DNA from 4 places in the Alkalispirillum mobile genome. Region 3 is predicted to be linked to each of the others. Evidence: predicted binding sites of a transcription regulator. Region 3 holds the regulator's gene; each other region holds the start of a gene.
What was found. The regulator sigma-54, encoded in region 3, starts transcription at its own class of promoters, with help from an activator protein. The targets are predictions, from matches to a motif close to TGGCANGNTNCNTGCTT.
Positions count from the first base shown of each region.

Region 1: a site for sigma-54 is predicted at 2,487-2,503, ahead of urtA (urea ABC transporter substrate-binding protein). Genes of this name have one in related genera too.
Region 2: a site for sigma-54 is predicted at 2,570-2,586, ahead of flgB (flagellar basal body rod protein FlgB). Genes of this name have one in related genera too.
Region 4: a site for sigma-54 is predicted at 1,641-1,657, ahead of DFR31_RS05780 (VPLPA-CTERM sorting domain-containing protein). Genes of this name have one in related genera too.

Region 1 covers NZ_RCDA01000001.1:1,572,310-1,577,791, forward strand. Annotated here, with positions in the region: gene urtB (urea ABC transporter permease subunit UrtB) at 1-942, opposite strand, end outside; gene urtA (urea ABC transporter substrate-binding protein) at 1,079-2,419, opposite strand; gene ureG (urease accessory protein UreG) at 2,613-3,248, opposite strand; gene DFR31_RS07520 (urease accessory protein UreF) at 3,315-4,001, opposite strand; gene ureE (urease accessory protein UreE) at 3,991-4,479, opposite strand; gene ureC (urease subunit alpha) at 4,654-5,482, opposite strand, start outside.
Region 2 covers NZ_RCDA01000002.1:111,748-117,229, forward strand. Annotated here, with positions in the region: gene flgA (flagellar basal body P-ring formation chaperone FlgA) at 1-310, opposite strand, end outside; gene DFR31_RS08770 (chemotaxis protein CheV) at 584-1,522, shown strand; gene DFR31_RS08775 (CheR family methyltransferase) at 1,641-2,468, shown strand; gene flgB (flagellar basal body rod protein FlgB) at 2,620-3,024, shown strand; gene flgC (flagellar basal body rod protein FlgC) at 3,039-3,497, shown strand; gene DFR31_RS08790 (flagellar hook assembly protein FlgD) at 3,540-4,208, shown strand; gene flgE (flagellar hook protein FlgE) at 4,236-5,456, shown strand.
Region 3 covers NZ_RCDA01000008.1:1,641-7,122, reverse strand. Annotated here, with positions in the region: gene DFR31_RS13520 (5-(carboxyamino)imidazole ribonucleotide synthase) at 1-149, shown strand, start outside; gene DFR31_RS13515 (type 1 pili tip component) at 182-523, opposite strand; gene DFR31_RS13510 (HPr family phosphocarrier protein) at 627-932, opposite strand; gene rapZ (RNase adapter RapZ) at 980-1,846, opposite strand; gene ptsN (PTS IIA-like nitrogen regulatory protein PtsN) at 1,892-2,362, opposite strand; gene hpf (ribosome hibernation-promoting factor, HPF/YfiA family) at 2,426-2,773, opposite strand; gene DFR31_RS13490 (RNA polymerase factor sigma-54) at 2,797-4,308, opposite strand; gene lptB (LPS export ABC transporter ATP-binding protein) at 4,468-5,193, opposite strand; gene lptA (lipopolysaccharide transport periplasmic protein LptA) at 5,190-5,482, opposite strand, start outside.
Region 4 covers NZ_RCDA01000001.1:1,241,468-1,246,949, forward strand. Annotated here, with positions in the region: gene DFR31_RS05770 (TlpA family protein disulfide reductase) at 1-15, shown strand, start outside; gene DFR31_RS05775 (DUF3617 domain-containing protein) at 141-563, shown strand; gene DFR31_RS05780 (VPLPA-CTERM sorting domain-containing protein) at 672-1,568, opposite strand; gene DFR31_RS05785 (glutathione peroxidase) at 1,913-2,461, opposite strand; gene DFR31_RS05790 (glycosyltransferase) at 2,587-3,315, shown strand; gene DFR31_RS05795 (DUF1289 domain-containing protein) at 3,403-3,585, shown strand; gene DFR31_RS05800 (hypothetical protein) at 3,936-4,655, shown strand; gene DFR31_RS05805 (DUF1330 domain-containing protein) at 4,669-4,956, opposite strand; tRNA gene DFR31_RS05815 (tRNA-Thr) at 5,318-5,393, opposite strand; gene DFR31_RS05820 (class I SAM-dependent methyltransferase) at 5,452-5,482, opposite strand, start outside.

The sequences.
Region 1 (5,482 bases), on a different contig from region 3:
GTAGGCGCCGATCATCAGCAGCTCGCCGTGGGCCATGTTGATGACCCGCATGAGCCCGAAGATGATCGCCAGCCCCAGCGCCGCCAGCAGCAGGACGCTGCCCATGGACAGGCCGTAGACCAGGTCACTGAGCACGCTGGCCACCCGCTCCCGGGACTCGATGGCCTCAATGGCCTCGCGGGCCGCCTCGCGTACCCGCTCGTCGGGCTCGCTGTAGACGCCCTCGTCGTCCTGAGCCAGCAGGCGCTGGAGCTGGGATTTCAGGCGGCTGGAGCGGACCTCGCCGATAATCTCCACGGCGGCCAGACGCACCTCGGCGTCGTCGTCATCCAGTTCCAGCCGGGCGATGGCGATATTGAGCAAGCGCGCCACCTCGGCGTTGTCCTCCTGCTCCACCGCCTCGCGCAGGGTATCCAGCATGGCGGCCTGGGGCCGGTCGGCCAGTTCCTCGGCGGCCGCCAGGCGCAGGGGCAATTCGTCGGAAAAGATCTGCAACTGCCCGATCACCGGGCGCAGGCTCCGCCGGATCGGGTTGGTCAGGGGCGGTTCGCTCAGGTCGAGCCCCTCCCGGTCCACACCCTCGCCGGTGACCGGGTTGCGCAGCTGCCCGGTGAGGGCGTCCTCCACCAGCACGCGCTCGTCCTGGTCGTAATAGAGGCGCCGGTCCTGCAGGGCCTGGAGCACCGGCAGGGCATCGGCGTCGTTGAGTTCGGCAAGCCGGTTGATGGCATCGCGCACGTCCTGCCAGTTGCTGGTGGCCATCTTCGAGACCGCCTCGGCGGTTTCTTCGGCCAGCCCGTCGCCGGCCACCTCGACGGTGTCGGCCTCGGTCTCCGCCAGTTGGGCGGCGCGCTCCTCGGCAGTCAGTTCTTCCTCGGCCACGGCGCTCGCTGCCGCCGCGCACAACAGGACTGCCAGCGCCCATCGCGTCAAGGCTTTCATGGTCGCTCCCGTCCGGTCGGGGCATGGCCCCGGGGGACTGATGGGGTGCCGCGGACCCCGGTCACCCGGGGCCCCGACACTCGGTCTTCAGGCGGGGGACGGGGCCGGCGTGGCGGCCCCGTCCGTCAACAGCGGATCAGAAGTCCAGCTCGTAGGTGGGCTCGGTGCAGTCACCGCAGACCCAGGGGTAGCGCCAGTTGGCGACCTTGTCCCGGCTGTCTTCCAGGTACTCGCTCCAGGGCTCGGCGCGCACCGGGCCGTCGGTCTCCCAGACCGGGGCGAACTGCCCGTCGGGCTGGATCTCGCCGATGATCACCGGCTTGTGCAGGTGGTGGTTCTCCTCGTCCATGCAGATCTCGAAACCGGAGGGGGCGTCCACGCACTGGCCGTAGACCGCCTGGCGCACCGCGTCCACGTCGGTGGTGCCGGCCTGCAGGACCGCCTGGGCCCACATGCGGATGCCGATGTGGGTGGCCTCCATCGGGTCGTTGGTCACCCGGTCGCTACCGCCACTCAGGCCCTCGGCCTCCACGTAATCCATCCAGGTGGAGACGAATTTCTCATTCTCCGGGGTGTCGATGGACATAAAGTAGTTCCAGGCCGCCAGGTGGCCCACCAGCGGGCCGGTGTCCATGCCGCGCAGTTCTTCCTCACCCACCGAGGTGGCCAGCACCGGGATGTCGATGGCGTCGATGCCCTGGTTGGCCAGTTCCTGGTAGAAGGCCACGTTGGAGTCGCCGTTGACGGTGTTGATCACCGCCGTGGGGCCGCCGTCGGCGAAGCTGCGGATATCACCCACCAGCGACTGGAAATCGCTGTGCTCGAAGGGGAAGTAGACCTCTTCGATGTCGTCGTCGCTGACGCCGTGGTGATTCAGGAAGGCGCGGACGATGCGGTTGGTGGTGCGCGGGAAGACGTAGTCGGTGCCCACCAGGTAGAAGCGCTCGGCGCCGCCGCCCTCTTCGCTCATCAGGTATTCCACGGCGGGGATGGTCTGCTGGTTCGGGGCCGCGCCGGTGTAGAAGATGTTGCGGGAGGACTCCTCGCCCTCGTACTGCACCGGGTAGAACATCAGGCCGTTAAGCTCTTCCAGCACCGGCAGCACCGCCTCGCGGGAGACGGAGGTCCAGGAGCCGAAGATGACGTCCACCTCGTGGCGCTCCAGCAGTTCCCGCCCCTGTTCGGCGTAGCGGGGCCAGTCGGAGGCCGGGTCCATGACCACCGGTTCCAGTTCACGGCCGAGCAGCCCCCCCTGCTCGTTGATCTGCTGGATGGTCATGAGGGCCACGTCGCGCAGCGAGGTCTCGCTGATGGCCATGGTGCCGGACAGGGAGTGGAGAATCCCCACCTTGATCGGCCCCTCGTCGGCCACGGACACCGCCGGCCCCCCCAGACCGACGGCGGCCATGACGCCCGCGGCGATGGCGGTGCGGCGCAGGCCGGCGACGGGGTTGGTACGCGTTTGCGATTTACTCATGCTTCCCTCCTGATGCTTAGGATCCCGCCAGTGCGGTGCACCGGCAGGCGTTAGCTCGATCAGGCAAAAGCAACCCCCGTGCCAGCCTTGCAAACCACTGCTTATGCTCGACTTTTTGGATTCATTTCAAGGCATGAACCGTGATGACCCCCATCCCGCGCACCAAATCGGATCACGGCGCACCCCCGCTTTTTCATACTGGTGCAAGCGCCGGCTTCCGCTCGAGCATCCCTTCCGTGACGATGAACTCGATCACGGATTGCAGCCCTTCGCCCACGTGCAGGTTGGTGAAGACGAAGGGCCGCTCCCCGCGCATACGGCGACTATCCCGGTCCATCACTTCCAGGGAGGCGCCCACGCCCTCCGCCAGGTCGATCTTGTTGATCACCAGCAGGTCGGAGCGGGTGATGCCGGGGCCGCCCTTGCGGGGGATCTTGTCACCGGCGCAGACGTCGATGACGTAGATCGTGAGATCGGAGAGTTCGGGGCTGAAGGTGGCGGAGAGGTTGTCGCCGCCGCTCTCGATGAAGACCACTTCCAGGGCGGGGAAGCGCTGGTTGAGGTCGGCCACGGCCGCGAGGTTCATGGAGGCGTCCTCGCGGATGGCGGTGTGGGGGCAGCCACCAGTCTCGACGCCGATGATGCGGTCGGCGGGGAGTGCACCATTCCGGGTCAGGAACTCGGCGTCCTCGCGGGTGTAGATGTCATTGGTGACCACGGCAATCTCGTAGTGCTCGCGCAGGGCCTTGCAGAGGGCCTGCACCAGGGCGGTCTTGCCGGAGCCCACGGGGCCACCGATGCCGACTCTCAATGCGGGTTTGTCTTTCATGATCCGTTCCTTTCTCTATATGGGTGGGGTCGGCCCTGGCGGGGCTAGCGGTTAGGTGAAGTCTCCTCAACTGCGGAACAGCCGGGAGTACTGGGTTTCGTGCAGGCTGCTGGCCAGGGCGACGCCGGGCAGGCCGCCGCCCATGTCTTCGTCGTCCAGGGCCAGCCCGAGGCGGGCGGCCTCGCCCACGGGTTCGGCCAGTGCCAGCAGCAGCCGTTGGCCGGCGGTCTGACCCAGGGGCACCAGCTTGATGGCGGCGGCCACCTGGTTCTCGCACCAGGCCCAGAGGTAGGCCTCGGCGGCGGTCTCCAGGGGGATGGCCCAGCGGGCGACGGCCAGGGCGTAGAGGGTGGGCCAGCCGGCGATGGGGTCGTCCACCCAGGGGGCGGCCTCGGGCAGGTCCAGGTCGCGCAGCAACCGCGCAAGGGCCTGGCCCACGTGGCGATCCTCCTCCCGCAGTTCCATGGTCTCCCGGCTGGCCCGCAGCCACTGGCTCCAGTAATGGAGGGCCACGGCGTCCTCGCTCTGCCATGCGGCGTGCAGGCGGGCGAGTGCCGGGATGTCCACCCGCGCCAGGGCGTGGTGGAGTTGGCCCTGCAGCCAGTCGGCCACGGCGTCGGCATCACGCAGCCAGCCGTCCTCCACGGCATATTCCAGGCCGGCGGAGTAGCTGTAGGCGCCGATGGGCAGGGTGGGGCTGATCAGCTGCCAGAGCCGCCGCTGGGCCAGGCCGGGGTCGGTCTCAGTGCTCATGGGCGTGGTCGTGCTGGTGGTTAGGGTCGTGGCCATGATTATGGCCGTGGCCGTGCCCGCCGCCGTAGGCCCCCGGCTCCGGTTCGAAGGGGGCCTGTTCGCTCAGCACCTCCAGCCCCAGGCCCCGGAGCATGTCGTCCAGCACGTGATCGTGCAGGTAGCGGGCAAAGCCGGCCCCGATCTGCAGGGGGACGTGGCGGTTTCCCAGGTGGTAGCAGGCGCGCGCCAGCGCCAGACCGTCATCGCTGCGCAGGGTACTCACCGCCTCGTCGGCGGCCCGCACCCTCACCACGGTGCCGTCCTCGGCCCGCAGGCACTGACCATCGCGCAGGATCTCGCCCCGACTGAGGATGACACCCACCTCACGGCCGTCGTCCAGCCGGGCACGGAAACGGCTCTTCTGGCGCACCTGGAAGGGCAGGGTCAGGGTGGCGTCCGGTGGGGCGGAGTCGGAAAGTCGTTCAATCAAGGTCAACATCATGTTTTTGGAGGCTCCTCGTAGTAACTGGGTGACCGTAAAGGCGCTATAGCGCGACCAGCCCCGCCCCACCGTCATTGCGAGCCCCAAAGGGGCGTGGCAGTCCAGGCCAGCACTTGGATCGCCGCGGGCCTGGGGCCTCGCGATGACGAGGATCAGAGTGCGCTGGGGTCGTCAGAACAAGAAATACCGCTGCGCCATGGGCAGCACGTTCGCCGGCTCGCAGACGAGCAGCTCGCCGTCTGCCCGCACTTGGTAGGTCTCCGGGTCCACCTCCATCTTGGGCAGATAATCGTTCAGCACCATGTCCCGCTTGGTGATGCTGCGACAGTCCCGTACCGCCACCAGTCGCCGCTGCAGGCCCAACCGATCCCCCACCCCGGCCTCCAGCGCCGCCCGGGAGACGAAGGTGACCGAGCTGTTGGGCATGGCCCTGCCGAAACCACCGAACATGTACCGGTAGTGGCGGGGCTGCGGGGTGGGGATGGAGGCGTTGGGGTCGCCCATGGGGGCGGCGGCGATGAACCCCCCCTTCAGGATCAGGCTCGGCTTCACCCCGAAGAAGGCCGGGTCCCACAACACCAGGTCCGCCAGCTTGCCCGGCTCGATGCTGCCCACCTCGTGGGCCACGCCGTGGGCGATGGCCGGGTTGATGGTGGTCTTGGCGATGTAGCGCCGGGCGCGGAAGTTGTCATTGCGCTCGCTGTCCGGCGCCAGCGGCCCGCGCTGCACCTTCATCTTGTGGGCGGTCTGCCAGGTGCGGATGACCACCTCCCCCACCCGGCCCATGGCCTGGGAGTCGGAGGCGATCACCGAGAACCCGCCCAGGTCGTGGAGGATGTCCTCGGCGGCAATGGTTTCGCGACGGATGCGCGACTCGGCGAAGGCCACGTCCTCGGGGATGGCCGGGTCCAGGTGGTGGCACACCATGAGCATGTCCAGGTGCTCGTCGATGGTGTTCACCGTGTAGGGGCGGGTGGGGTTGGTGGAGGAGGGCAGCACA
Region 2 (5,482 bases), on a different contig from region 3:
CCTCCACCTCGGTGTCCACCCGGGCGGTGACGTAGACCGTCCAGGGCTGGGTGCCGGTACAGCGCACCCCGACCGTCAGATTGCCGACACCGCGATCGCCGTGGGGGGAAAACCCCTCAAGCTCGCCGTCGCAGCGGGCCAGGCGGAGGCGGGGGTCCAGCCGGCCGATCTCCACCTCCAGCGTGTCGCCGTGCTCTGCGTAGGCCTGTTGGGCCCACTCCGCCGCCGTGGCGCGGATATCCTCGAGCGGCTGCCGCTCCGCCTGAGCCGCCCATGGGGCCGTCAGAAAAATGGCTGCCACCAGAGTCATGCCAATGCGCCTTATCGACATTCTTCCGTTCAGCATGAGTGGATTTTCCCCATTTCAGGCCCGTCCGGGCGATTGCTGAAGGGAAGCAAGCATGATCCATGCCTATGTCTGGCGGGGTGCCCGTAGCAGGCCCGGTGTCCAAACATGATAATGTCTGTTGGAATAGGTCGGAAAAACAGGCTCGGTGACAGCGGGGCTCAAGTCCGGCCGCCCTTGTCCGATGACTGTAAGAGCACGGGCGCATCGGGCGTCTTTCGTATCTTGGGGGAAGTCATGTCGCAGATCCTGCACGCGGTAAATCAGCGGACCCAGCTGGCCGGGCGTAACCGGATGGAGCTGTTGCTGTTTCACATGGGGCGCTCGCAGCGATATGGCATCAATGTGTTCAAGGTGCGCGAGGTCATTCCGGCGCCGAAGCTGAGCCGCGTTCCCAACAGCCATCCGGTAGCGCGGGGCATTGCGCATATCCGGGGACAGACCATTCCGGTCGTGGATCTGAGCATGGCCATCGGCGGGGCGCCCCTGGACGTGGAGGGGGGCGGTTACGTGATCGTCACCGAGTACAACCGCAGCGTGCAGGGGTTCCTGGTGGGCGGTGTGGACCGCATCGTCAACATGAAGTGGGAGGACGTGCTGCCGCCGCCGTCCCAGGGCTCGGGCGGTACCTACCTGACCGCCATTGCCCGCCTGGATGGGCAGATGGTTCAGATCATCGATGTCGAGAAGGTCCTGGCGGAGCTCAACGCCGCCGGTGGTCTGGACCCGAGGCAGATCGAGGGCGGTGCCGACGAAGCGCTGGCGGGGGCCGATGACTGGCATGTACTGGTGGCGGATGACTCGGTGATCGCCCGCAGGCAGGTGGTCCATACCGTGGAGGACCTGGGCCTGCAATGCACGGCCGTGCGCGATGGCCAGGAAGCGCTGGAACTGCTCCAGACCTGGGCGGAGGAGGAAGGCTCTCCGCTGGAGCGGCTGCTGATGGTCATTTCCGACGTGGAGATGCCCCGCATGGATGGCTACACCCTGACCAGCCGTATCCGCGATGACCAGCGACTGGCCGGGCTCAACGTCCTGCTCCACTCCTCCCTGTCCGGCGTGTTCAACGAGAAGATGGTCGAGCGGGTGGGGGCGGATGACTTCCTCTCCAAGTTTCGCTCGAACGAACTCGCCGAGAAGTTAGAGGCGCGTCTTCAGACTGTCTCGGCGGGCTGATCCCGAGGCCCCGGGCAGCGTCGGCGTGGGGCGGTCGGGGTGTTATACTGCGCCGGCACGCCGTCACGGCCACCGGGAAGGGCCGGCTTTCAGGGGTCGAACACGCAAGGAGCCCAGCTTGAGCGTTTCAGCCATCAAAGAGCAGGATTACCAGGCATTCCGCCAGATTCTGGAGACCTCCAGCGGGATCGTGCTGGGCGATAACAAGCAGTACCTGGTGGCCAGCCGCCTGGGGCCATTGATGGCCGACCAGGGGGTGTCCGACCTGGGCGAACTGGTCGCACGCCTGCGCCGGCCGGGCAGCGGCACGCTGCAGGCCCGGGTGATTGAGGCGATGACCACCAACGAGACCCAGTGGTTTCGTGACGGCTACCCCTTCCGCGTGCTCAAGGAGCACATCCTGCCCGCTTACGTGAAGCAGAACCAGCGCTCGGTGCGCGTCTGGTCCGCCGCCTGTTCCTCCGGACAGGAGGCCTACTCCATCAGCATGACGGTGGACGAGTTCAACCGGACGGGCAGGGGCAGCATCGATGCCGAGATTGTCGGCACCGATATCGCCCCCCGGATGATCGAGGCGGCCCGCCAGGGGCGGTACCGCGCCAGCGTCGCCCGGCGTGGTTTGACCTCCGAGCGCCAGCAGCGCTACTTCCGTGAGTTGGGGGATGACGTCTGGGAGGTGCGCCCGGAGATCAAACGGCGGGCCACCTTCAAGCTGCACAACCTGCTGGACAGCTACGCCTCGCTGGGCCGGTTCGACATTATCTTCTGCCGCAACGTGCTGATCTATTTCTCCACCGACTCCCGCCGGGACATCATCCACCGTATGGCGCAGAGTGTGCGACCGGGTGGCTGGCTGATCATCGGCGCCTCCGAGTCCCTCTCCGGGTACGCCGGAGATTTCGAAATGCATCGGCTGGATGGCGGCGTGGTTTACCGCCGGCCCTGACAGCCTGGAATCCGGTTGGGGGTTGCCGCTGAGCGGAAAACCCTGGCCGCCCACCCTGCAGCCCTTCACCGAACCCTCTTTATTCCCCACCCCTTTTTAGTTGGCATGCCGTTTGCTTTATCTCTCACAGGAAACTCGTGTGAGGTGAGCAATGAGCCTTTCGCTGGATAAAGCCTTCGGAACCCAGGAACTGGCGCTTCGCCTGCGCGGCGAGCGCTCGCAGATGCTGGCATCCAACATCGCCAACGCCGACACGCCAAACTTCAAGGCGAAGGACATGGACTTCCAGGCGGCCATGCAGGCCGCCGAGAGCCGTGGGACCGGGCCCATGCAGGCAACCCACGAGAAGCACTTCAATGTCAGTCCCGGCGGTGGGCTGGACGGTGACCCGCAAGCGCTGTACCGGGTGCCGCATGGTCCGGCGCTGGATGGCAACACGGTGGAGAGTCACGTGGAGCAGGCCAAGTTCGCCGAGAACTCGGTGCAATACCAGGCCTCGCTGACCTTCCTCGGTGACCGGATCACCGGATTGCTCGGCGCGATCCGGGGCGAATGACGGAGATTTGACACATGTCTTTATTCAAGGTCTTTGACGTATCCGGCTCGGGCATGAACGCCCAGCAGACCCGCCTGAACACCGTGGCCAGCAACCTGGCCAATGCGGAGACGGTGGCGGGAAGCCCGGAGGCGGCCTACCGCTCGCGTCAGCCGGTCTTCGCCTCGGTGCTCCAGGCAGCCCAGCAGGGGCAGGGCAGTGGCAGCGTGATGGGCAACCCCGGTCAGCCCGATGGCACCAATGTGGGCGTGCAGGTGGATGAGATCGTCGAGAGCGACGCCCCGGTGCAGCCCATGTACATGCCCAATCACCCGGAGGCGGATGATGAAGGGTACGTGTACCGCTCCAACGTCAACTCCGTGGAGGAGATGACCAACATGATCTCCGCCTCGCGCAGTTACCAGAACAACGTGGAGGTAATGAATACCTCCAAGGAACTCCTGCTGCAGACCCTGCGACTCGGGCAGCAGTAACGGGCGGCAGCCGGACACCGGCACTAGACGGAGGGAATCACCATGAACGTGAGCGGCGCCGAAGCCAGTGACAGCCAACGGCAACAGCCGACCCAGCGCGAGATGGGCAATGAGATGGGGCAGGAGGACTTTCTCAAGCTGATGATCACCCAGCTTCAGAACCAGGACCCGATGAACCCCATGGAGAGCGGCGAGTTCATGTCGCAGATCGCCTCGTTCACCACGGCCTCGGGCATGGACGAGTTGCAGAAGTCGTTCTCCGAGTTCCAGAGCGACATGCGCTCCAACCAGGCGCTGCAGGCCGCCTCTCTTGTCGGCCGTGACGTGCTGGTGGAGACCGATCAGGGGCGCTTGCCGGCTGAGGGGGAGCTGACGGGCATCGTCAAACTTCCGGCAGCGGTGGGCAACGCCAACATCAGCATCCACAACGCCGCCGGCGAGCGGGTCCGGACCCTCTCCACCGGTGAGCAGCCAGCCGGCGACCTGCCCTTCGCCTGGGACGGGCTGTCCGATGACGGGCGGGAGATGCCTCCCGGTGACTACCGCGTGAGCGCCACCACGCAGGTGGACGGCGAGGAAAAGGGCCTGCCGATCATGAATGCCGCCTCCGTGCTCAGTGTGACGCTGGCCGGGGAGGGCGAGCGGGGCCCGAGGGTCAACCTGGACGGTCTGGGCGAGATGGCCCTGTCCGACATCCGTCGAGTGCAGTAACAGCGATCAATAAAAAGGGGAAGCATCATGTCATTCGGAACCTCGCTGACCGGCCTGAACGCCGCGCAATCAGACCTGGACATCACGGGCAACAACATTGCCAACAGCAATACCACGGGCTTCAAGGAGAGCCGGGCGGAGTTCGCCGACCTGTTTTCCTTCAGCAACCTGGGGGTGACGAGTCTGTCCATCGGGCAGGGCGTGCGTCTGCAGAACGTAGGCCAGCAGTTCAACCAGGGGCAGTTCGACTTCACCGAGAACAGCCTGGACCTGGGGATCAGCGGTAACGGCTTCTTCCGCATGAGCGATGACGGGGATGTGACCTACACCCGTGCCGGGGCGTTCCAACTGGACCGGGATGGCTGGATCACCAACTCGGCGGGTAAGCGGCTGACCGGGTACAACGTGGATGAAGACGGCAACAATGTCGGCGACGGCACGCAGGAACTCCGGGTTCAAACCGGGAATGTGGCTCCGAGCGCTACCACTGAGGCGAGTGTTCAGGCGAATCTCGATGCGGGTGCAGAAGTAATCGACGAGGAAGACGCCTTCGACCCATCGGACACGGCGACCTACAACGAATCCACTAGCACCACCTTCTTCGACTCGCAGGGCAACCAGCGCACGGCAAACTTCTTCTTTAGGAAGGTCGACGATAATAAGTGGGATGTGCACGCGCAAGTGGATGGCCTTGATGAGCCTGTTCGACTTGGTGCGGACGACGACCCATCGCTGGAGTTCGATGGAAACGGCGTATTGGAGAGCGACGGTATTTTCGAGAACTTGGATTTCGGGCTGGGCGAAGACGAAGAAGTTGAGTTGGATTTCTCCGAGATCACCCAATTCGGCTCCCCCTTCGCCGTCAGCGACATCAACCAGAACGGCTTCGCCGCTGGTGAATTCTCCAGCCTGGACGTGGAGTCCGATGGCACTATCTTCGCCCGCTACACCAACGGCCAATCCGAATCGCTGGGCCGTGTGGGCATCACCAAGTTCCCCAGCCAGGAAAACTTGCAGCCGGTTGGCGATACCGAATGGGCGGACACCTTCGAGGCCGGTGAGCCGGTTATCGGCACGCCGGGCACTTCCGATTTCGGTCAGATCGAATCGGGCGCCCTGGAGCAGGCCAACGTCGATATCTCCGAACAGCTGGTCAACATGATCGTCGCGCAGCGGAACTTCTCCGCCAACGCCAAGATGATCAGCACCGAAGACCAGATCACCCAGGAAATCCTCAACATCCGCTGATGAGGCATGACCGCCGCGCCGGGCCC
Region 3 (5,482 bases):
AGACCAAGCTGCACCTTTACGGCAAGGCGAATGCCAAGCCCGGCCGCAAGATGGGTCACCTGACCGCGTTCGGGGATGATCGCGAGGATGCGGCCCGCCGCGCCCTGGCGGCCCGGGAGCGGCTACGGGGTGGCGGCGGTCATCGCTGACTGACCGCCGCTCCGCTTTCCGGCGCCTGCCGCTACTTCCCGCGTTTGCCGGTCTCGCGTAATTCGTCGAGCTTGCGGCGGGTGAGCGCCTTGAAGCGGGGGGTCAGGCCGGCATCCTCGTAAATGGGGTCGCCCTGCTCATCCTCGGCCACCACCCGCTGCCCCTGCACGTAGGGGAAGGTGGCCTCGAGTTCATCCAGCGCGGTGCCCAGCAGGTCGGTGATCAGGTCCTCCTCGGAGCGGCCGGGGTACATCTCGGCCAGCGCGCCGAGCTTCGCGGCATCCGCAAGGGGCAGGCGCACCCGGTATTCGTAAGGCGTACGCTGCTCGGCGGCGGTCTCTTCCCAAGTCTCGACCAACTGCTTCAGTTGCATAGGCTCCCGGTATCCTCTGATGGTGGCGGTGATTGCGTCGCGGGCTGTGATGATGGCCCCCGTACACCCATATTATGCACCCGGACGGGCGCTGTGGAGGGGGTCAGTGGTCTGAGGGGGTGTCATGGCTCCGCTGCGGGCCGGTGCCCTCACCGAAGCCGTCCGCCACCAAGTCGCGAAGCGCTGTCAGCGCCTCTTCGGCCTGTTCGCCGTCGGCCTCCACCTGGATACGGCTGCCACAGCCGGCCGCCAGCATCATCAGGCCCATCACGCTCTTGCCGTCCACCGTGCGCTCGCCGCGGGTGACCCGGATGGTGCAAGGGTACTCCGAGGCCAGGGCGGAGAAACGGCCGGCGGCACGGGCATGCAGCCCCAGCTTGTTCACGATGTCGAGTTCTTCGCTAGGCACAGTGGTGATTCCGTGGCGCTCCTGGGGGTTGCTCCCGGATTGGCAGCTCAATGGCTTAACTCCCTGTGGCGGACACTGACGGCATCCGTGCCGTTATCGAAACGCCGCGCCAGCTGCTCCGCCAGGTAGACGGACCGGTGCTGGCCGCCCGTGCACCCGATGGCGACGGTGACGTAGCTGCGTGCCTCCTTGCGGAAGGCGGGCAGCCAGGTGCTGACCAGTTCCTCGATCTGTTGCATTAGCCGCCCCACCTCCGGCTGCGCCTCCAGGTAGCTCTGCACCGGTGCGTCCTGCCCGGTGAACGGACGCAACCTGGGCTCCCAGTGCGGGTTGGGCAGGCAGCGGGCGTCGAACACGTAGTCGGCATCGGACGGGATGCCGTGCTTGTAGCCGAAGGACTGGAAGAGCAGCGAGAGCCGGCCGGGTTGGTGCTCCACCCGCTCGCGGATCAGGTCGCGCAGCTGGTGGACGTTGGTGTCGCTGGTGTCCAGTGTCAGGTCGGCGCGGGCACGCAGCGGTGCCAGCAGGGTCTCTTCCCGGGCGATGGCATCGGCGAGCGTGGCATCGTCGCCGCTGAGGGGGTGGCGGCGGCGGGTCTCGCTAAAGCGGGTGATGAGGGTCTCGTGGTTGGCGAACAGGAACAACACCTCGCTGTTCAGCCCCAGACCGCCCAGTTCGTCGAGTATCTCCGGGATGCGGGCCAGGTCCTCCGGCCGGTTGCGGGCGTCGATGCCCACCGCGTAGCGGCCGCTGGCCCCCTGGCAGCTGTCGTTGACGTGGCGGGCGAAAGCGCTGAGCAGACCGACGGGCAGGTTGTCGATGCAATACCAGCCCTGATCCTCGAGCGTGTGCAGCGCCACACTCTTTCCGGACCCGGACAGGCCGCTGATGATGATCAACCTGAGGTTCTGCATGGATGTCGGTGCTCCGCCTTCTGGCGGCCGCCGTGTCGGTGGCCGCTACCCTGCCGTCTCACTACCCTGCCACTCGGCCAGCAGCTGGTGGAGCCGCTCCGGTTCCCCGGTGGCCCGCAACCGCTCGCACAGGCGGCTGTCACTGAACATCTCGGCCAGGTCGGCCAGGATCTGGAGGTGCTCGTCCGTGAAGTGCTCCGGCACCACCAGGGCAAACAGCAGGTCCACCGGTTCGCGGTCAAAGGCGTCGAAGTCGACGCCTTCGCCCAGGCGGATGAGCGCCCCCCGGGCCTGCTCTATGCCCTCCATGCGGGCGTGGGGCAGCGCCACGCCATGGCCCAGGCCAGTGCTGCCCAGGCGCTCACGCGCCACCAGGCGGTCGAAGACCTGGGGGGCGGCCAGGGTGGTGTCGTCCGTGGTCAGCAGGTCGCTGAGCTGTTCCAGCACGCGTTTCTTGCTGCTGACCTCGGCTTCGCAACGGATTCGGTCCGGCGTGATGAGTTCGGCGATTTTCATGATGATGTTCAGCCCAGGGCGGCCGGGGCCGGCAGGACGCCGGCCGCCAGTGGTTTGCTGTGGCTATTCTGCGTCTACGTCCGCGGCCCCTGCACTTGCCTTCTGCGCAGCGCCCTCCCTGCGGTGGTGGTCGGTCACCTTCTCCTTGTGCTTGACCAGTTGCCGGTCGAGCTTGTCCACCATGCCGTCAATGGCGGCGTACATGTCTTCGTTGGTGGTCTCGGCGTGCAGCCGGTTGCCGCTGATCAGCAGGTTGGCTTCCGCCTTCTGGCGAAGCTTTTCCACGGAGAGGATGACGTGGCTGTCCACCAGGTTGTCAAAGTGGCGCTCCAGGCGCTTGAACTTGTCGTGGACATAGTCCTTGAGAGCGTCCGTGACTTCCACATGGTGGCCGGTTATCTGTATTTGCATGCCGCCTCCTTCAACGTTGCGGTTCAGGCCAGTCGCTTGCGCTCGGATGACGAGGCGATGGCCATGGCCTCACGATACTTGGCTACGGTCCGTCTTGCCACGTTTATGCCTTCTTCCTGAAGGATATTTGCAATGCGACTGTCACTGAGTGGCTTGGCCGGGTTCTCGTCGGCGACCAGTCGCCGGATACGGGCGCGGATGGCGGTGGCCGAGCACTCGCCGCCATCCACGGTCTGCACGTGGCTGGAGAAGAAGTACTTGAACTCCAGCGTGCCCCGCGGGGTGTGCATGTACTTGCGGGTGGTGATCCGGGAAATGGTGGATTCGTGCATGTCCACCGCCTCGGCCACCTCGCGCAGGACCAGCGGCTGCATGGCCTCCTCGCCGTGGTCGAAGTAGCCCTGCTGGCGCTCGACGATGCAACGGGCCACTTTCAGCAGAGTGTCGTTGCGGCTGCGAAGGCTCTTGATGAACCAGCGCGCCTCCTGCAGGTGGTTGCGCAGGGTGGTGTTGTCGCTGCTGTTGTCGGCGCGCTTGATCAGGCTGGCGTAGTAGCTGTTGACCCGCAGCCGCGGGGCCGTGTCGGGGTTGAGCTCCACCTGCCAGCGGCCGTGAATGCGGCGCACCACCACGTCCGGGACCACGTACTGGGTCTCGTCGTCGCTGATCTGGGAGCCGGGCCGCGGGTCCAGGGTCTGGACCAGGGCCAGCACCTCGCGCAGTTGCTCCTGGTTGAGCTTCATGCGCCGGCACAGCTGGGCGTACTGGCGCTGCACCAGCATGTCCAGGTACTGGTCCACCAGCGTGCGGGCCTCGGTGAGCAGCGGGGTGTCGGGCGGCAGCTGCTCAAGCTGGATGAGCAGCGCTTCACGCGGGTCGCGTGCCGCCACGCCTACCGGGTCGAAGTGCTGGATGCGGCGCAGGACCGCCTCGACCTCCTCGGGCTCCACCTCCCACTCGGCGGGCAGGGCGGAGATCAGTTCTTCGATGTCGGCACCCAGATACCCGTCGTCGCGCACCGAGTCGATGATGACCTGGGCGATGACGGCGTCCTGCTCGGTAAAGGGGGTGAGCTCAGCCTGCCAGGTGAGGTGCTCGTGGAGGCTTTCACCGCCACCGGAGCGGTTGGCCCAGGGGTCGCGGTCCTCATCCTCGCTGTCGGGCTGGCTCCAGGGGGTGCTGCCGTCGTAGATCTCGTCCCAGCTGGAGTCGAGCGGAAGGTCGTCAGGGATGTCGTCCTGCTGGCTGGCGGCGGGCTCCTCGGCGGCGGGGGCTTCGGCATCGCTCTGCTCTTCGCCGCTCGTGTCCTCGCCCGGCTCGTCGGCGGTGTTCTGGTCAGCTTCGTCCGCCTCCGACCGCTGCTCGTCCTCCAATTGCTCGTCCTCGGCCATTTCCAGCATGACGTTGGACTCTAGCTGCTGCTGGATCTCCATTTGCAGATCCAGGGTGGAGAGCTGCAACAGGCGGATGGCCTGCTGCAGCTGGGGTGTCATGGTGAGTTGCTGGCCGAGCTTGAGTTGCAGCGACTGCTTCATGACCGATCCCAACGGGCCCGGGGGCCGTTCTGATTGATCGTGATGTGGGTGAGCTTTGTTTTCATGTATGTCGTGGCACGCACCGCTTTGATAATCCCATGCTAGCCCATTGCCGGGCCGGGTATCTGCCTGTACTCCCAGTTTACCGCGGAAAGGGGGTCAAAGCCGAAAATGCTCCCCCAGGTAGACCTCGCGGACGGCCTGGTTGGCCAGAACCTCGTCGGCACTGCCGCGGGCAATGACCCGGCCCTGGCTGAGGATGTAGGCCCGCTCCACGATACCCAGGGTTTCCCGCACGTTGTGGTCGGTGATCAGCACGCCGATCCCGCGCTCGGTGAGCTGGCGGATGATGTGCTGGATATCCACCACAGAGATGGGGTCAACGCCGGCGAAGGGCTCGTCCAGCAGGATGAACTGCGGGTCGGCGGCCAGCGCCCGGGCGATCTCCACCCGCCGCCGCTCCCCGCCCGAGAGGCTGATGCCATTCTGGTTGGCCAGATGCGGCACGTGGAACTCGTCCAGCAGGGCCTGGAGTCGCTCCTCGCGGCCCTTGCGACTCAGCTCGGGGCGTGTCTCCAGGATGGACATGATGTTCTGGGCCACGGTCATCTTGCGGAACACCGAGGCCTCCTGCGGCAGGTAGCCGACGCCCTTGCGGGCCCGGGCATGCATGGGCAGGGCGGTGATGTCCTCGCCGTTGAGCAGGATCTGGCCACCGTCGGCGCGCACCAGCCCCACCACCATGTAGAAGCAGGTGGTCTTGCCCGCGCCGTTGGGGCCGAGCAGGCCGACGATCTCGCCGGCGTTCACCGTCAGCGAGGCCTCCTCCACCACGGTGCGGCGGCGGTAGCGCTTGACCAGGGACCGGGCTTCCAGACGACTCATGGGTCGTCGGTCTCCTCGGCCGGGAAGAAGATGGTGCGCGTGCGCCGGTCCTCGCGGCCCTCCGCCTGTGCCTCCTGGGTCTCCAGGTTGACCCGGATCTCCTCGCCGGACATGCGGTTTTCCCGTTGCCACAGCTCTGCGCCCTGCAGCAGGTAAATCCGCTGCGGGCCGCGGCTGTAGTACTCCATCCGCGGGGCCTCGGCGTGCACTTTGTCGGTCTGGTCCTCCGGCAGTTGCTCGTAGGTGGCGGGGCTGCCGTCCACCTCGATCCGGTCGAGTACCCGGCGGT
Region 4 (5,482 bases), on a different contig from region 3:
ATCGTGGCCGACTGAGCCCCTGAAAGCAGGGGCAGAAGCAGCTACCCTAGAGCCAGAGGGTTGTTACTACAGCAGCCCGGCCATGAACGGCCATCATCAGAAAACGACTCAGCCAACGATACGCCAAAGGAGATGCACTCATGATGCGCTATGCATTGCCCGCCGCTGCCCTGCTCGCCCTGCCCGCCATGGCCTGGGCCGACCGTCCCAACGTGGAGCCGGGGCTGTGGGAATACACCAACACCACGGTGATGGAAGGCGAGATGGACATGCCGGACCACACCGAGACCACGCAGGAGTGCATTACCGAAGACGACTTGGACGCGGGCATCCAACTCCACGACGAGGATGGCTGTGAGGTCGTGGATGAATCCATCAGCAGCGATGAGGTGAGCTACCGGCTGAGCTGCGCCGACCCTCAGGGCGGCACCATGGAGATGGACATGAACATGCAGCTGATGGGGGATCGCATGGAGGGCAAGATGACCGGCGACTTCGAGACCCCGATGGGTGACATGCGCATGAACATGGAGATTGTCGGGGAGCGCATCGGCGACTGCTGAAGGGCGCAGGGCCCTCCCGCACGACTGTACAAAAGGCCCTGGCTCGGTGCTCTGAGTCAGGGCCTTCCTTGTTTCAATCTGGCTTGTTTCAATCCGGAACGCAGATGATCACACCGGGTCGGGTGTGCGCCGCCGGTGCACGAGCCCCAGGGCGAGCAGCCCGAGCCCGAACAACCACCCTGAAGCGGGTACCGGCACCTGCCCGTTCCCGTTGTCGTTGACCACGAAACGCCCGCTGAGGAACAACTCCTCGAAGCCGTTGTTCAGGTCGTCCATGAAGAAGTCAATCCCAAACAGATAATCAAGACCGGCATATTGACTGAGGTCCATGGTAGGCGCGAAGACGATATAGTCCAGACGACCGCTGCCCAGGTTGTGATTGGCAACGTACTCCGTACCGGAATCCCCCACCAGTTCCACTTCGCCAGGGGCCAACACCGGATTGCCCGCCCCGTCGTCAAAGAACCAGCGAGCAACCCGCTCCCCGGTCGTCGGGTCCTGAATGTATACCTCGGCCTGTACAAACAGGTCCGGCTGGCCCCCCGTCTGATTGTGGTCAAACAGAAACACGGGGATAGTCGAGCTCGGATTGATCGCATTCAGGTAGGCCAGCAGGTTGTCGACCAACACCGGCCCATTGGCCTGGGTACCCACACCCCACTGGCCCGTGAACTCGGACGTTCCCCCACCGGGAAAGGGCATGGGGTTCTCAAAGTTAAAATCGCCATCCGGTCCGACCCCCTGGTTGTTCGCACCCCCGGCCCCCGTGCCTATGATCAGGTCCAGTGTGCCCGTGCCCTGTCCGGTGTACTGAGCTTGAGTGATGTAGTCCCACTGCCGAAGCAGCGACCCGGAGTAGGAGTAGAAGTCGTTGTATTGGAGCGCCAGCGGAATGCCGTCGAAGGTCTCGTCCACATCCGGCAAGTTGATCAGCGATGCATTGGCGACGGAACAGGCCAAAACCCCACTCAGTGCCACTGATACGCCCAAGGCCCTGGTTTTCATTGCTATTACCTCTCGATGACGTCAGCGGCCCTGGTCAAGTGGGCCGTCCAATAGGATTACCTTCCCATGGCAAAGCAAAACTTAGGCCAATACTGGATCCTGTTATTTCTTATGGGCTTTTCCGCGGGACTTCACCCGTGCACCATTACGCATGTAAAAAACTGTGACATGGAGCTGATAGCTATTGGCTTTGCCCAGGACTCGTCTGTCATCATTTTTTACACGACGCTGCATAGGGGGGAGCAGACATGCGCCCCAGGGCTTACGGGTAGGGGTGCGCCGGTTAGGCCCGCACCCAGGGAAAAGGATGGCCCGGGCAGGCTGGTGACTTGGGAAGCCGGTCGTCAGAGAACGGATCGAATGGCCGCGCGCAGCCTCGGATCGTCCGGGGCCACCCGGCTGGGGAAACTGGCGACCACGTTGCCGTCTCGGTCGAGCACGTACTTGTGAAAATTCCAGGCAGGCTGTTCGCTCTGGCGCGCCAGCTCCCTGAACAGCGGGTGGGCGTCGTCGCCCCGAACGGATATCGGTGAGAACATGGTGAAGGTCACGCCGAAATTGACCCGGCAGACCTCGGCCACCACGGCCTCATCCTCCAGTTCCTGGCGGAAGTCGTTGGACGGGAATCCGGCCACCTTCAAGCCCTGGTCACCGAACTCGCGGTGGAGCGCCTCCAGCCCCTCGAATTGGCCGGTAAACCCACAACGGCTTGCCGTGTTCACCAACAGCAACGGCGCCCCTTGCAGGACCTCTCGCAGACTTAACACCCGGTCCGAGTGGAGCTCTCGCAAATCGTGGTCAAAAAGCGCGTCGCGATCCACCCCATCGGCGTGGGCAGGGGCCGATGCCAACAGCCCGGCCACGAAACATGCCACCATCATGAGACGACCCATGGCGATCCTCCGCAAACGCGCTTGGCCAGAGCGCTTAAGTTACCACGCTCCTGTGGCTGCAACCCGTGGATTCAGGCCGTATGCTTGTCGGCTCGTTCAGCCAATAAACTCCACCGGACTTCAGGATGGCGCCGCCCAGTCTTTCCGTGATCATCCCGGCCTGGAACGAGGCCGACCAACTGCCGGCCACGCTCGATGCACTGCGGCATGCCATCACCGCATCTGACCTTGGCGTGGAGATCATCGTGGTGGATAACGGCTCCGATGACGATACCGCAGCGATCGCCCAAGAGGCCGGGGCACGGGTAGTGCGCGAGCCCGAGCGACGCATTGCCCGGGTGCGAAACCGGGGCGCTGAACTGGCCCGGAGCCCCTGGCTGCTGTTCCTCGATGCCGACACCCGGGTCACATCTGAGCACCTGCTCGCCGTGCGGGACGCACTCGCGGACCGATGGATCGGCGGCGGTGTGCCCGTTGCCATGGATCGCCCCCTCCCCCGCTTCCCGGCGCTGGGGCTGTCCTTCTGGAACGCATTATCGCGCCGGTTTTCTCTGGCGGCCGGTTGTTTCTTTTTCGTACGGGCGGATTGGCACCGGTCGCTCGGCGGGTTTCCGGAGCATGTTTATGCAGGCGAGGAGATCGGGCACTCGCGGCAACTCCGACAACGCGCCCGCCGCCAGGGCCTGACCTTCGGCATCCTGGACACCGACCCGGTGGTCACCTCCGGCCGTAAGCTGGACTGGTACGCCACCTGGCAGCATGCGCTCGTGGTGCTGGTCTTCGTGGTGTTCCCTTGGGCTGGGCGGTTTCGGCGGTTGAGTTGGTTCTGGTATCGGAGACCGGGCAACCGCTGACCATGCCCATGCCAACGCCGGTAGCAATCGGGCGACCCAACAGCCCCTTACAGAATTCCCGCGGGCTGAAAAACTTGAGACAATCGAATGATGGACTCCCCCTGCAAGAAGATCTGCAAAGTCGAGGACGGACGGTGTATCGGTTGCCACCGTAGCCTGGATGAGATCGGTCGCTGGCGTGACATGAGCGACCAGGAACGGCGCGACGTGATGGAAGAGCTCCCGGAACGGGCCCGAATTTGGGCTCAGGGCCACCGGGCGCTTCCCTGAAGGAGCTAACGCACCGCGAGTCGTCGATGACCGAGCGGTTCATCAACACCACGCTGAGCGTGTCGTCGCTTTTGCGTGCCAGGGGCGCTCTGTTAGCTGCCGGCACGACGCCCTCATTATCTTATGCGTCGGAAGTTTTTACGCACTCAGGCGCGCTAGGATGGCACCGATCCGATTCGCGTAAAGCAGACTTTACACACACCTCCGTTCCGTTTTTCTACGCTGGTCGTCACGCATGTGGATGCTGCCAAGAAGGCCGTTATGAGCGCCTTTCACGCAGCGGGGGATTCGGATGGCACGTCATTTGCGCTTATAAACGCACGTGTCAGTCGAAAACATGAGGTGCCGGGATGTATCCGACCAGGAACTGGACAACACCCATCGTGGTGGCAATCGCCCTATCAGTACCGGGCGCCTTTCTGTCCGGTACGACCTCTGCGGCCCGGATCGATGTCGGAGAGTCGCTCGATGGACGGAATTGCATCCCCTTCGGCTGCGATTTGGCGCATCAGACTCAGTTGATTTACGGCGGTGACCTCTTCTCTGGGGCAATGACCATAGATTCTTTCGGGTTCTGGTCAGCACCGGGGGTAGGCAACCTAGTCAGTGGTTCTTTCGATATCCGTTTCTCGGTGACCGACGCTGATCCCGCTGAAACCAACCTTCCACTGGAAGACAATTTTGGCGAGACCGAACACTACTTTACGCACCTGACGCTGGATGGGAGCTCCGACCACCCGTTTAGCATCAGTGGCGACAGCTTCTACTACGACCCTGACGACGGCAACCTGCTGATCGATATCCGTGCTGATGGCGAGATCACCCATGAGGGCGACTGGGCCACCTTCGTTTCAACGGCCCACGAAGAGAGCACCGAGGGGATGTGGCGGGGTCGCACCAGGAGCGAGGACGACCCGGGCGCACCGAGTCCTGAATGGGGCATGACCACGAGTTTCTGGGACTTCTCCGAGGACGATCCTGTGGCCGTTCCCGTTCCTAACAGCCTGGCACTTCTGGTTGCAGGCCTGATCGGTCTGTTCGCGACAGGTCTTCGGCGGCGGACATCCTAGCGCCTGCCGTCGATCAGTTCTCCCACGCCTGCAATACGACCTCGGCCGCCTCGTCGCGCAGCGGGATCAGCGCTTGGTAGGCCGCCGAGGCGTGCCAGTCGTCCACGGCCTGCAGCGTGGGAAAGCGGATCACGACCACCGTCTGGAACGGCGTATCACCGGAAAAGCTGTTGGCCTTGCGGCCCCGGAACACAACCTCCGCACCCCAGGGCGTCAGCGTATCGCCAACGGCCGCAACGTACTCCGCCCATTTGGCCGAGTCGCGCACCCGAATCTGTCCAATGAGATAGGCTTCCGCCATGCTGTTAGCCCCCGACACCAACCCAGTCACATAAGACGATGCATCATATCGCCGCCCGGTGCCATGGGCCTAACGCCCAGCGCGTCCTCCGGTGAGGAAGCCCAGCAGGTCGATATCCTCCGTGTCTGGAAGTTCCGCGGTCTCGAAGAACCGGGTAGTAGAAACCTTATACCCCGCCAAGGCGAGCCAAGGCTCGATGCTGCCGAGCCCCTCAAAAGGGACGTGCTGGAGGTGATGTGCCGGCAAGGGCAGAGGCGATATTCGGATGATTCGACGCGGGGAAGCGAGGGGATCAAGCGGTACTGCAGACGCGTCATGGGGCTTCAAGGGGTGTGGAGGGCTCTCATAACCCCTTGAAAGATGGTGCCGACGGAGGGAGTCGAACCCCCGACCTACTGATTACGAATCAGTTGCTCTACCTACTGAGCTACGTCGGCACTGCCAGAAGGGCGGGATTGTACCCCACCCGTCGGCCCAAGGCCAGAGGGCGCGCGTTCAGCGCGCGGCGGCCTGGGCCGGCTCAGCG